Regions from separate parts of the Pseudomonas bijieensis genome, predicted to be linked through region 2. Evidence: predicted binding sites of a transcription regulator. Region 2 holds the regulator's gene; the other holds the start of a gene.

Region 1 (5,389 bases), 2.1 Mb from region 2:
CAGCTTGAACACCCAGAACACCGACCACAGCGCCAGATAACCGGCCACCGCGCCCCACATCGCCTGGTTCAAGGAAACGAACAGCCCGAAGCTGTTGACGATCAAGCCCAGCCACAATAACGGCAATACCAGGGTATCGGGCAGCAATTGATGTTCGGCGTCGATCAGGCTCATGCCCAGCAGGCCCCAGGACAACACCATCACCATCGCCGCTTGCCAGCCAAAGCCGAAATGCCAGGCGACGAACGCCGACAGCGCGCCGCAGGCCAGTTCGGTCAGGGGGTAACGCCTGCCGATGGGCGCGGCGCAGCTCGAACAGCGACCGCCCAGCATCAGGTAGCTGAGCAGCGGAATGTTTTCCCAGGCGCGGATGCGATGGCCGCAGTGCGGGCATTGGGAATGGGGCAGCATCAGGTTATAGATCGGGCCCGGGGTTTCAGCCGGCAGGCCCAGCAGATCGTGGGCTTGCAGGCGCCATTCGCGGTCGAGCATCTTTGGCAGGCGCCACACCAGCACGTTGAGGAAGCTGCCGATGATCAGGCCGAGCAGTGCCGCAACGAGCACGAAAGCCAGGGGATATAGCACGAAGAATTCGCTCAGGGGCATGTCAGATCGCAGAGCCGAGTTGAAAGATGGGCAAGTACATGGCAACCACCAGGCCACCGACGACGACCCCCAGGACCACCATGATGAAGGGTTCCATCAGGCTGGTGAGGTTGTCCACCAGATTGTCCACCTCGGCCTCATAAAAGCTCGCCACCTTGTCGAGCATGTCATCCAGCGCACCGGATTCTTCGCCGATGGCGGTCATCTGGATCGCCAGGTTCGGAAAGATCCCTGAGGTACGCATGGAGAAATTCAACTGCATGCCGGTCGAGACGTCTTGCTTGATGCGCTGCACCGCGCGCTTGAACACCACGTTGCCGGTGGCGCCAGACACCGAGTCCAGGGCTTCCACCAGCGGCACGCCGGCGGCGAAGGTGGTGGAGAGCGTGCGGGCGTAGCGGGCCACGGCGGATTTGTACATCAGGGTGCCGATCAGTGGCAGCTTGAGCAGCCATTTATCGCGCCAGTCACGAAAGGCCTCGGAGCGCCTGAGTGCGTATTTCACGCCAAAGAATCCGCCCACCATCCCGCCGAGCAGTATCCACCATGACTCCTGCATGAACTCTGACAAGCCGATGACCATCACCGTGAAGGCCGGCAGCTGCGCGCCGAACCCGGAGAATACCGATTCGAACTGCGGCACCACCTTGACCAGCAGGATCCCTGTGACCACTGCGGCGACGAGAACGACGGCGGCTGGATAGGTCATGGCTTTCTTGATCTTGGCCTTGAGGGCTTCGCTCTTTTCCTTGTAGGTCGCGACCCGGTCCAGCAGCGTGTCCAGGGCGCCGGCCTGTTCACCGGCGTCCACCAGGTTGCAGTACAGGTCGTCGAAATACTGCGGGCATTTGCGCAGCGATGCGGCAAAGCTGTTGCCGGCGGCGACTTCCTGTTTCACCTCGTCCACCAGCTTGCGCATATTGGCGTTGTCGAAGCCTTCGCCAATGATGTCGAACGCCTGCAACAGAGGCACACCCGCCTTGAGCATCGTTGCCATCTGGCGGGTAAAGAGCGCGATATCCAATGGCTTGATGCGCTTGCCCTTGCTGAATATCGAGGTGGACTTCTTGCGTACCTTCTGCGGGTTGATGCCTTGTTTACGCAGCTGTGCCTTGACCAGGGCCGGGCTCTGGCCCGTCAGCTCGCCGGTCATTTTGGTGCCTTTGCGGTCCTTGCCTTCCCAAGTGTAAACATCGGTTTTGACTGCTTTGACCGCCATGTTCAATCCTTGGTGACCCGGTTGATTTCTTCGAGGCTGGTGACGCCCTGCATCACTTTGAGCAGCCCCGATGTACGCAGGTCATTGAAACCGTCCTTGCGCATTTGCAGATCGATTTCCAGCGAGTTGCCCTCGGCCATGATCAATCGCTGCAGCTCGGGCGTGTTCTTGACCACTTCGTAGACCCCCACGCGCCCTTTGTAACCATGGTTGCACTGTTCGCAACCGACCGGCTCATAGATCGTGAATGTGCCGATGCGTTCCCGGGGGAAGCCTTCCTTGAGCAAGGTCTCTTCGGGGATCTCGATGGCCTTCTTGCAGTGGTTGCACAACTTGCGCGCCAGCCGCTGGGCGATGATCAGGTGCACGGCGGTGGCGATGTTGAACCCTGGAATGCCCATGTTCTGCAGGCGGATCAGGGTTTCGGCGGCGCTGTTGGTGTGCAGGGTGGAGAGCACCAGGTGCCCGGTCTGGGCGGCCTTGATGGCGATCTCGGCGGTTTCCAGGTCGCGGATCTCGCCGACCATGATCACGTCCGGGTCCTGGCGCAGGAACGAACGCAGGGCCTGGGCGAAGTCCAGCCCCTGGCGTGGGTTCACGTTGACCTGGTTGATGCCTTCCATGTTGATCTCCACCGGGTCTTCAGCGGTGGAAATGTTGATGTCCACGGTGTTGAGGATGTTCAGCCCGGTGTACAGCGATACGGTCTTGCCCGAGCCGGTCGGCCCGGTCACCAGAATCAGCCCTTGCGGTTGCTTGAGGGCCGCCATGTACAGGTCTTTCTGGTCCGGTTCGTAGCCCAGGGCATCGATGCCCATTTGCGCGCTGGACGGGTCGAGGATCCGGATCACCACTTTTTCGCCCCAGAGCGTGGGCAGGGTGTTGACCCGGAAATCGATGGATTTGCTTTTCGACAGGCGCATTTTCAGGCGTCCGTCCTGGGGTTTGCGTCGTTCGGAAATATCGAGGCTGGCCATGACTTTCAGGCGCGCGGCGATACGGTTGGCCAGTTGGATCGGCGGCCTGGCGACTTCCCGCAGCATGCCGTCGGTGCGCACCCGCACCCGGTAGATTTTTTCATAGGGCTCGAAGTGCAGGTCGGAAGAGCCGCCCTTGATCGCGTCCAGCAGCATCTTGTTGACGAAGCGCACCACGGGCGCGTCGTCGGTGTCCTGGCCGGCGATGGAATCCTGTTTGGTATCGTCGATCGATTCGATGTCCAGGCCATCGAGGTCGACATCGCCCATGCCTTCCAGGCCTGTGCTACTGGATTCGAAGAACTTTTCGATGGCGTCGCTGAGCTTGTCGTCCTCCACCAGGATGGCTTCGGTGGTCAGGCCGGTGCTGAACTGGATGTCATTGATGGCCTGGTGATTGGTGGGGTCGGAGATGCCCACGAACAATTTGTTGCCTCGTCGCCACAGCGGCAGGGCGTGATGCTGGCGCACCAGTTTTTCGCTGACCAGGCCTGTGGGCTGGGTTTCCTTGTCCAGGCTGTTGAGGTCGAGTAGGGCGACGCCGAAGTGCTCCGAGGCGATTTCCGCGACCTGGCGGCTCTGGACCAGTTTGTTCTGTACCAGATAACTGACCAGGGGTATGCGACTGCGCTGGGCCTGTTGATACGCCTGTTGCGCGCTTTGCTCGGTGAGCAGTTCGGCCAGTACCAATTGCTTGGTCAGGCCGCTGAGGGCGATGTCATTCATGGGAATCCCGGCGGCGAACAGTTCATGACTTATAGCCTAGTCAAGCATCGACGCCAAACCAGCGAGCCAGGGTGACAAAAAACGTCAGATAGTGCGGTTGTTGAGGTAGGACGTAGCCGTTGAGCTGGTTGAAACCCCCTTGCTCATGGGGTTGCCGGGTTGGCATGTGCCCTGCAATGGCCGTTTCAGGTCATGAGATTCCGACTCATGCATGGGAGATGTCTATGAATAAGCAGAGTGGCTTTACCTTGATCGAGCTGCTGATCGTCGTGGCGATCATCGGCATTCTGGCGACCTTTGCGTTGCCGCAATATTCCAAGTACCAGGCGCGAGCCAAGGCAACGGCGGGACTGGCGGAAGTATCTGCGTTGAAGGTGCCGTTCGAGGACATCATGAATCAAGGCACCAACCCATCATTGGCCAATATTGGTGGGACATCGCCTACCAGCAATTGCACCTTGACCGCTTCAGGTACTGCTTCGGCTGGAACGGGTACCATCGCATGTACCTTGTTGAACGCGCCCGCTCCGGTCCTTGGCAAGGCGATCACTCTTACACGTTCTGCCGAAGGTGTTTGGAGTTGTGGTTCGACAGCTGCCCAGGAGTTCTTGCCAGCCGGCTGTACTGGTACAGCGGCTCCGTAAATTGAAGTTCGCTTGATCGGGTGGCGAGGGAGCGGGCTCCCTCGCTAAAGAAAATCCTTCGCAATTCATTAGCTTAGAAAAAGACCCAAACCCGCAAGTTGCATGTCCAGAATCACCGCTTCATGCATTTTGCATGATCACGAAAATCGCCGTTTCGCTTAACTTACTGATTTATAAGAAATTAATAAAAATTTCAAAAGTGGCACAGCCTTCGCACTACTCCTGATAACCCTGCCGGGATGCACGTCCGGCAGTTTTTGAGAAAAACAGGAGTTACTCGTATGAAGAAGTTCGCTATCACTGCCGCCGCTGCTACCGCTCTGACCCTGTCCATGGCTAGCGCATTCGCCGAGACCACTCAAGCAACTCAGGCGCCAATGATGCTGGCTGCGGGCGAAGTGACAGAGGCCAAGGAAGACGTTTCCGATACCTGGATCACCACCAAGGTCAAAGCTGATCTGGTCACTGAAAAAGGCATTCCAGGCACAGATATCAAAGTCGAAACCAACAAAGGTGTTGTGTCCCTGTCTTCGATGACCAAAGTCACTGATGCACAAAAAGACACCGCTGTGGCGATCGCCAAGAAAATCAAAGGCGTCAAGGCCGTATCGGCTGACGGCCTGAAAGCCGAGTAAGGCTAAGACTTCTCGCCTGGACTGGGAGAAGGCGCGGCAAGCGGGCCAGGATATACGTTTGCCGTCGCTTTGGAGTTCATGCGAAAGGCCACAAGGATGTGGCCATTACAGGCCTCCGGCATTCGTGTCGGGGGCCTGTTCTATTTCAGGGTGGCTCAAACTGTGGGTCAGACTCAGGCACCGGGCTGTTGCCATCGTGAGCAGGCTCGCTCCTACAGGTGATCGATTTCTCTCAGGAAGAACGCAATCCAATGTGGGAGCGAGCCTGCTCGCGATGGCGGCGGTACTTCAACACATATGGATGGACAAGCTCAGCGCCCACGCTTGCTGGTAATCTGCACCAGCCGATTGCCCACGAAACGCAGGTATTGATACATGCCGCTGTTGGGGCCGTAGGTCCATTCTTCCACCGGGTACTCTTCCCGACGATTGACACTGCGCTTATAGCCCAGGTCATCCCGCGCCACCGGCTCCCCGCACTTGCGCAGCACTTCACTCGAGCGGTCGCCGACGCTGATCAACTGGCTGCCGCAGCGCAGCGTTTCGGCTGCCGACACTTGGCCAGCGACAAGCAGTAGCGTC
Region 2 (5,389 bases):
AGGGATTGTTGCAGGAGTTGACCCAGGCGTTCGGTCAGGTAGACGGAGCGGTGATGGCCGCCGGTGCAACCGATGGCGATCGTGACATAGGCCCGGTTGCTCGCGGCAAAGCGGGGCAGCCATTTGAGCAGGTAGCTGGAGATGTCCTGGTACATTTCCTCGACATCCGGCTGTGCGGCCAGGTAGTCGATCACCGGCTGGTCGAGCCCGGACTGCTCGCGCAATTCCGGTTTCCAATAAGGGTTGGGCAGGCAGCGCACATCGAATACCAGGTCGGCGTCTACTGGCATGCCACGCTTGAAGCCGAACGACTCCACCAGGAACGCCGTGCCCGGCTCCGGCTGGTTGAGCAGGCGCAGCTTGATCGTGTCGCGCAACTGATACAGGTTCAGGTGCGTGGTGTTGACCTTCAGGTCCGCCAGGTCGGCGATTGGCCCCAACAGCTGGCTTTCATCCTCGATGGCTTCGGCCAGGGAGCGGTTGGCATTGCTCAGCGGATGGCGCCGACGGGTTTCGGAAAAGCGCTTGAGCAGTGTCTCTTCATCGGCATCCAGGTACAGCACGTCGCACTGGATATGCCGGCTGCGCACTTCCTCGAGCAGTTCAGGAAAACGCGACAGGTGGCTTGGCAGGTTGCGCGCATCGATGGACACCGCCACCAGCGGCTGCGCCAGCTCGGTGTGGATCAGGGCGCGCTCGGCCAGTTCCGGCAGCAGGCCGGCGGGCAGGTTGTCGATGCAATAGTAGCCGCTGTCCTCAAGCACATTGAGGGCAGTGCTTTTACCGGAGCCGGAGCGGCCACTGACGATGATCATGCGCATTTTTAATGACCGTTCTGCTCGTCCAGGACCACCTGGTACAAAGCTTCGTTACTCGGTGCGCTGCGCAGTTTTTCGCGCACTTCCTTGCGGTCCAGCATGCTGGCAATCTGGCGCAGCAGCTCGAGGTGCGCATCGGTCGCCGCTTCCGGTACCAGCAATACAAACAGCAGGTCGACCGGGGCGCCGTCGATGGCGTCGAAATCTATGGCGGCTTCAAGGTGCAGCAGTGCGCTGATCGGTGCGGCACAACCCTTGAGGCGGCAGTGGGGAATGGCGATACCGTTGCCAAAACCGGTGGAACCGAGTTTTTCACGGGCAACCAGGGCCTCGAAGACGTCCTGCATTTCCAGATCCGGCACTTCGCGGTGGATCAGGTTGGCAATTTGTTCGAGGGCTTTCTTTTTACTGCCACCCGGCGCGTTCACCAGGGAACGGCCGGGGGTCAGGATGGATTCTAGTCGGATCATGGATTGGGGGGGTTAACGACCGGTTGCGCCCTGGAGGAGGCTCTGGGTCTTTTCCTTATGCTTTTTGAGTTGGCGATCCAGCTTGTCGGTCAGCAGGTCAATCGCGGCATACATGTCTGTGTGCTCTGCGTTGGCAACCACTTCTCCGCCGGGGATATGCAGCGTGGCTTCGATTTTCTGCAGCAGCTTCTCGACGTTCATCGTGACCTGCACGTTGGTGATCTTGTCGAAATGCCTCTCCAATCGGTCGAGTTTTTCGCCGATGTAGGTGCGCAGGGGTTCGGTCACTTCCAGTTGGTGTCCACTGATGTTGACTTGCATACAGCTTCTCCTTCGTTGCCAGTGCATAAAGCGGCAGGCAGAAATGCCTGCCACTGGAACGCTGTGGCGTGGCCCGTTACATCAACCGCTTGCGTTCGCTCGAAGGCGCGATCCCGAGGGATTCGCGGTATTTGGCGACGGTGCGGCGGGCCACCTGAATGCCTTGTGCCTCCAGTAAACCAGCGATCTTGCTGTCACTCAACGGCTTTTTCTGATTTTCCGCGGCCACCAGTTTTTTGATGATCGCGCGGATGGCCGTGGACGAGCATTCGCCGCCTTCGGAGGTGCTGACGTGGCTGGAGAAAAAGTATTTCAATTCATAGATGCCCCGAGGGGTATGCATGAATTTCTGGGTGGTTACCCGGGAAATCGTCGACTCGTGCATGCCCACTGCCTCGGCAATGTCATGCAGGACCAGCGGTTTCATCGCTTCGTCGCCATACTCCAGGAAGCCGCGCTGATGCTCGACGATCTGGGTGGCCACTTTCATCAGGGTTTCGTTGCGGCTTTGCAGGCTCTTGATGAACCAGCGCGCTTCCTGCAACTGGTTGCGCATGAAGGTGTTGTCGGCGCTGGTGTCGGCGCGTTTCACGAATCCGGCGTACTGGGCGTTGACCCGCAGCTTGGGCACCGACTCCTGGTTGAGCTCCACCAGCCAGCGATCGTTGTGCTTGCGCACGATCACGTCGGGGACCACGTATTCGGGTTCGGTGGATTCGATCTGCGAGCCGGGGCGTGGGTTGAGGCTCTGCACCAGTTCGATGACCTGGCGCAGCTCATCTTCCTTGAGCTTCATGCGACGCATCAGTTGGCTGTAGTCGCGGCCACCCAGCAGGTCGATGTAATCGGTGACCAGTCGCTTGGCTTCGGTCAGCCAGGGTGTCTTGGCGGACAACTGGCGCAGTTGCAGCAACAGGCACTCGCCCAGGTTGCGGGCGCCGATGCCGGCTGGCTCGAACTGCTGGATGCGATGCAGGACAGCTTCGATCTCGTCCAGCTCGATGTCGAGCTCGGGGTCGAAGGCTTCGAGGATTTCCTCGAGGGTCTCGTCCAGGTAGCCCTGGTTGTTGATGCAATCGATCAGGGTCACGGCGATCAGGCGATCGGTGTCGGACATCGGCGCCAGGTTCAGTTGCCACAGCAGGTGGCTTTGCAGGCTCTCGCCGGCCGAGGTGCGGGTGGTGAAGTCCCACTCGTCGTCATCGCTGCTCGGCAGGTTGCTGGCGCTGGTCTGGTAGACGTCTTCCCAGGCCGTGTCCACGGGTAGTTCGTTGGGGATGCGTTCGTTCCATTCGCCATCCTCGAGGTTATCCACCGTCGGGGCGGCTTCCTGGTAGGACGGTTCCGGGATTTCGGTGTTGGTCTTCTGCTCGACGTTGTCGGCCAGCGGATCGGTGTTGTCGAAGTCGTCGCCTTCTTCCTGGCGTTCGAGCATCGGATTGGACTCCAGGGCCTCCTGGATTTCCTGTTGCAGGTCCAGGGTCGACAATTGGAGCAGGCGGATGGCCTGTTGCAGCTGCGGTGTCATCGTCAGCTGCTGGCCCATTCTCAAGACTAGCGATGGTTTCATGGCAGGGGCTTAACACCTTATTCGCCGGCGCACATGCGCCATCCACTACAGGGCGCCGAGGCGCCAAACTTAAGCAAATTATATGCCTGAAACTGAAGTGTTTGCCTAGAGCGTCGCCATAATAAAATTAAACGACGCTCGAGCGATTCGCCAGACACTTGTGCTTACAGGCGGAACTCGTGGCCCAGATATACTTCCTTGACCAGGTCATTGGCCAGGATGGCTGCGGAATCGCCTTCGGCGATCAGCTGGCCGTCATTGACAATGTAGGCGGTTTCGCAGATATCCAACGTCTCGCGCACGTTGTGGTCGGTGATCAGCACGCCGATTCCCTTGGCCTTGAGGTGATGGATGATCTGCTTGATGTCGCCCACCGAGATCGGGTCCACGCCGGCGAACGGTTCGTCGAGCAGTATGAACTTCGGCGCGGTGGCCAGGGCGCGGGCGATTTCCACGCGACGCCGTTCGCCACCGGACAGGCTCATGCCCAGGTTGTCGCGAATGTGGCTGATGTGGAACTCCTGCAACAGGCTTTCCAGCTCTTGGCGACGGCCGGCCTTGTCGAGTTCCTTGCGGGTCTCGAGGATCGCCATGATGTTGTCGGCAACCGACAGTTTGCGGAAGATCGACGCTTCTTGCGGCAAGTAGCCGATACCGGCCTTCGCCCGGCCGTGCATCGGCTGGTGGCTGACATCCAGGTCGTCGATCAGCACGCGGCCCTGATCGGCCTGGACCAGGCCGACGATCATGTAGAAGCAGGTGGTCTTGCCTGCGCCGTTGGGGCCGAGCAGGCCGACGATCTGGCCGCTGTCGATGGACAGGCTGACATCACGCACGACTTGGCGGCTCTTGTAGCTCTTGGCCAGGTGCTGAGCTTTCAGAGTTGCCATTACTGGGCCTTCTGTTCGGTTTTCTTTTTCGGCTGGATCACCATATCGATCCGCGGACGCGACTCGGTCACCTTGCTGCCGGTGGCGCGACCGGCGCTGGCGAGTTTCTTGTTGGTGTCGTAGACGATCTTCTCGCCTTGGGTCACGTTGTTGTCCTTGTCGACCACCTTGGCGCGGTCGATCAGCACGACGCGATCCTGGGAGGCGTGGTACTGGATGGTTACCCCGTAGCCCTGCACAGGCTTGGCGTCGCCCGCGGTTTGCAGCTGTTCGAAATAGGCCAGGTTGCCCACCGAGGTCACTACGTCGATATCGCCGGACTGGGTGCGGGTGATGGTCACGGTATTGCCGGTAACCTTCATCGAGCCCTGGGTGATGATCACGTCGCCTTTATAGGTGGCGACGCCATTCTTGTCGTCGAGCTGGGCATCGTCGGCCTGGATACGGATAGGTTGGTTGCGGTCGTCGGGAAGAGCCCAGGCGCTCGCGCTTCCCAGTGCTGCGCCCAGACTGAGCAAAATAGGGAGGGTTTTAGCGAGCTTCATACTGTCCTCTTACGTTCGATAGCAGGTGTATCCTGCTTTCCTTCAAATACGCTTTCATTCCCGTGCCGGTCGATACACCCCCGGCGCCGTCGATTCTAACGGGTTGCTCGGTCTGCGCATATTCTTGCTGTGGGAACACGGTCATGCGTGTGCTGGTGATGATGGTCGTACGGTTTTTCTCGTCGGTTCGGGCGACGCGTACCGAGTCGATCAGTTCCACTTCGGTGCCGCCGGAGTTGACTTCGGCGTGCTCGCTCTGCACATGCCACGGAAACTCGGTGCCGCGGAACATGTTCAGGTCCGGCTTGGTCACCAGGGTAATATCGGTGGCCTTCACGTGGTCGACCTTGTCCGAGGTCATCTCGTACTGCACCTTGCCATCGGGCAGGTACTGCAGGGTGTGCGTGTTGGTCGCGTACCAGTCGATCTTTTCCTCGACCTGGGCCGCAGGCTGGTCGAGAAACTGTTCGGGGCTGATGTTCCAATAGCCCACCGCCGCAAAAATCGCTGCGATACAGCCGAACACCACAATGGTGCGAATCTTCTTGCTCAGCATAAATGGCTCACAGGTACGCGGCGTTGGCCGCTTCGAGGCGGCCCTGGGCGCGCAGGATCAGTTCACAGAATTCGCGGGCCGCACCTTCGCCGCCGCGCGCCGTGGTGACGCCGTGGGCATGCTCGCGTACGAAGCTGGCCGCGTTGGCGACCGCCATGCCCAGGCCGACCCGGCGAATCACCGGCAGGTCTGGCAGGTCGTCACCGAGGTAGGCCACCT

Evidence for each region. The regulator sigma-54, encoded in region 2, starts transcription at its own class of promoters, with help from an activator protein. The targets are predictions, from matches to a motif close to ANTGGCATNNANNTTGCTNT.
Region 1: GN234_RS22870 (pilin) is a predicted target of sigma-54. The motif match lies at 3,687-3,706, and genes of this name have one in related genera.

The regions. Positions count from the first base shown of each region.
Region 1 is NZ_CP048810.1:5,189,042-5,194,430, forward strand. Features, by position in the region: gene GN234_RS22855 (prepilin peptidase) at 1-606, opposite strand, end outside; gene GN234_RS22860 (type II secretion system F family protein) at 608-1,825, opposite strand; gene pilB (type IV-A pilus assembly ATPase PilB) at 1,828-3,528, opposite strand; gene GN234_RS22870 (pilin) at 3,753-4,172, shown strand; gene GN234_RS22875 (BON domain-containing protein) at 4,454-4,807, shown strand; gene GN234_RS22880 (DUF2845 domain-containing protein) at 5,119-5,389, opposite strand, start outside.
Region 2 is NZ_CP048810.1:3,104,796-3,110,184, reverse strand. Features, by position in the region: gene rapZ (RNase adapter RapZ) at 1-821, opposite strand, end outside; gene ptsN (PTS IIA-like nitrogen regulatory protein PtsN) at 824-1,288, opposite strand; gene hpf (ribosome hibernation-promoting factor, HPF/YfiA family) at 1,301-1,609, opposite strand; gene GN234_RS13655 (RNA polymerase factor sigma-54) at 1,686-3,179, opposite strand; gene lptB (LPS export ABC transporter ATP-binding protein) at 3,344-4,069, opposite strand; gene lptA (lipopolysaccharide transport periplasmic protein LptA) at 4,069-4,614, opposite strand; gene lptC (LPS export ABC transporter periplasmic protein LptC) at 4,601-5,170, opposite strand; gene GN234_RS13635 (KdsC family phosphatase) at 5,178-5,389, opposite strand, start outside.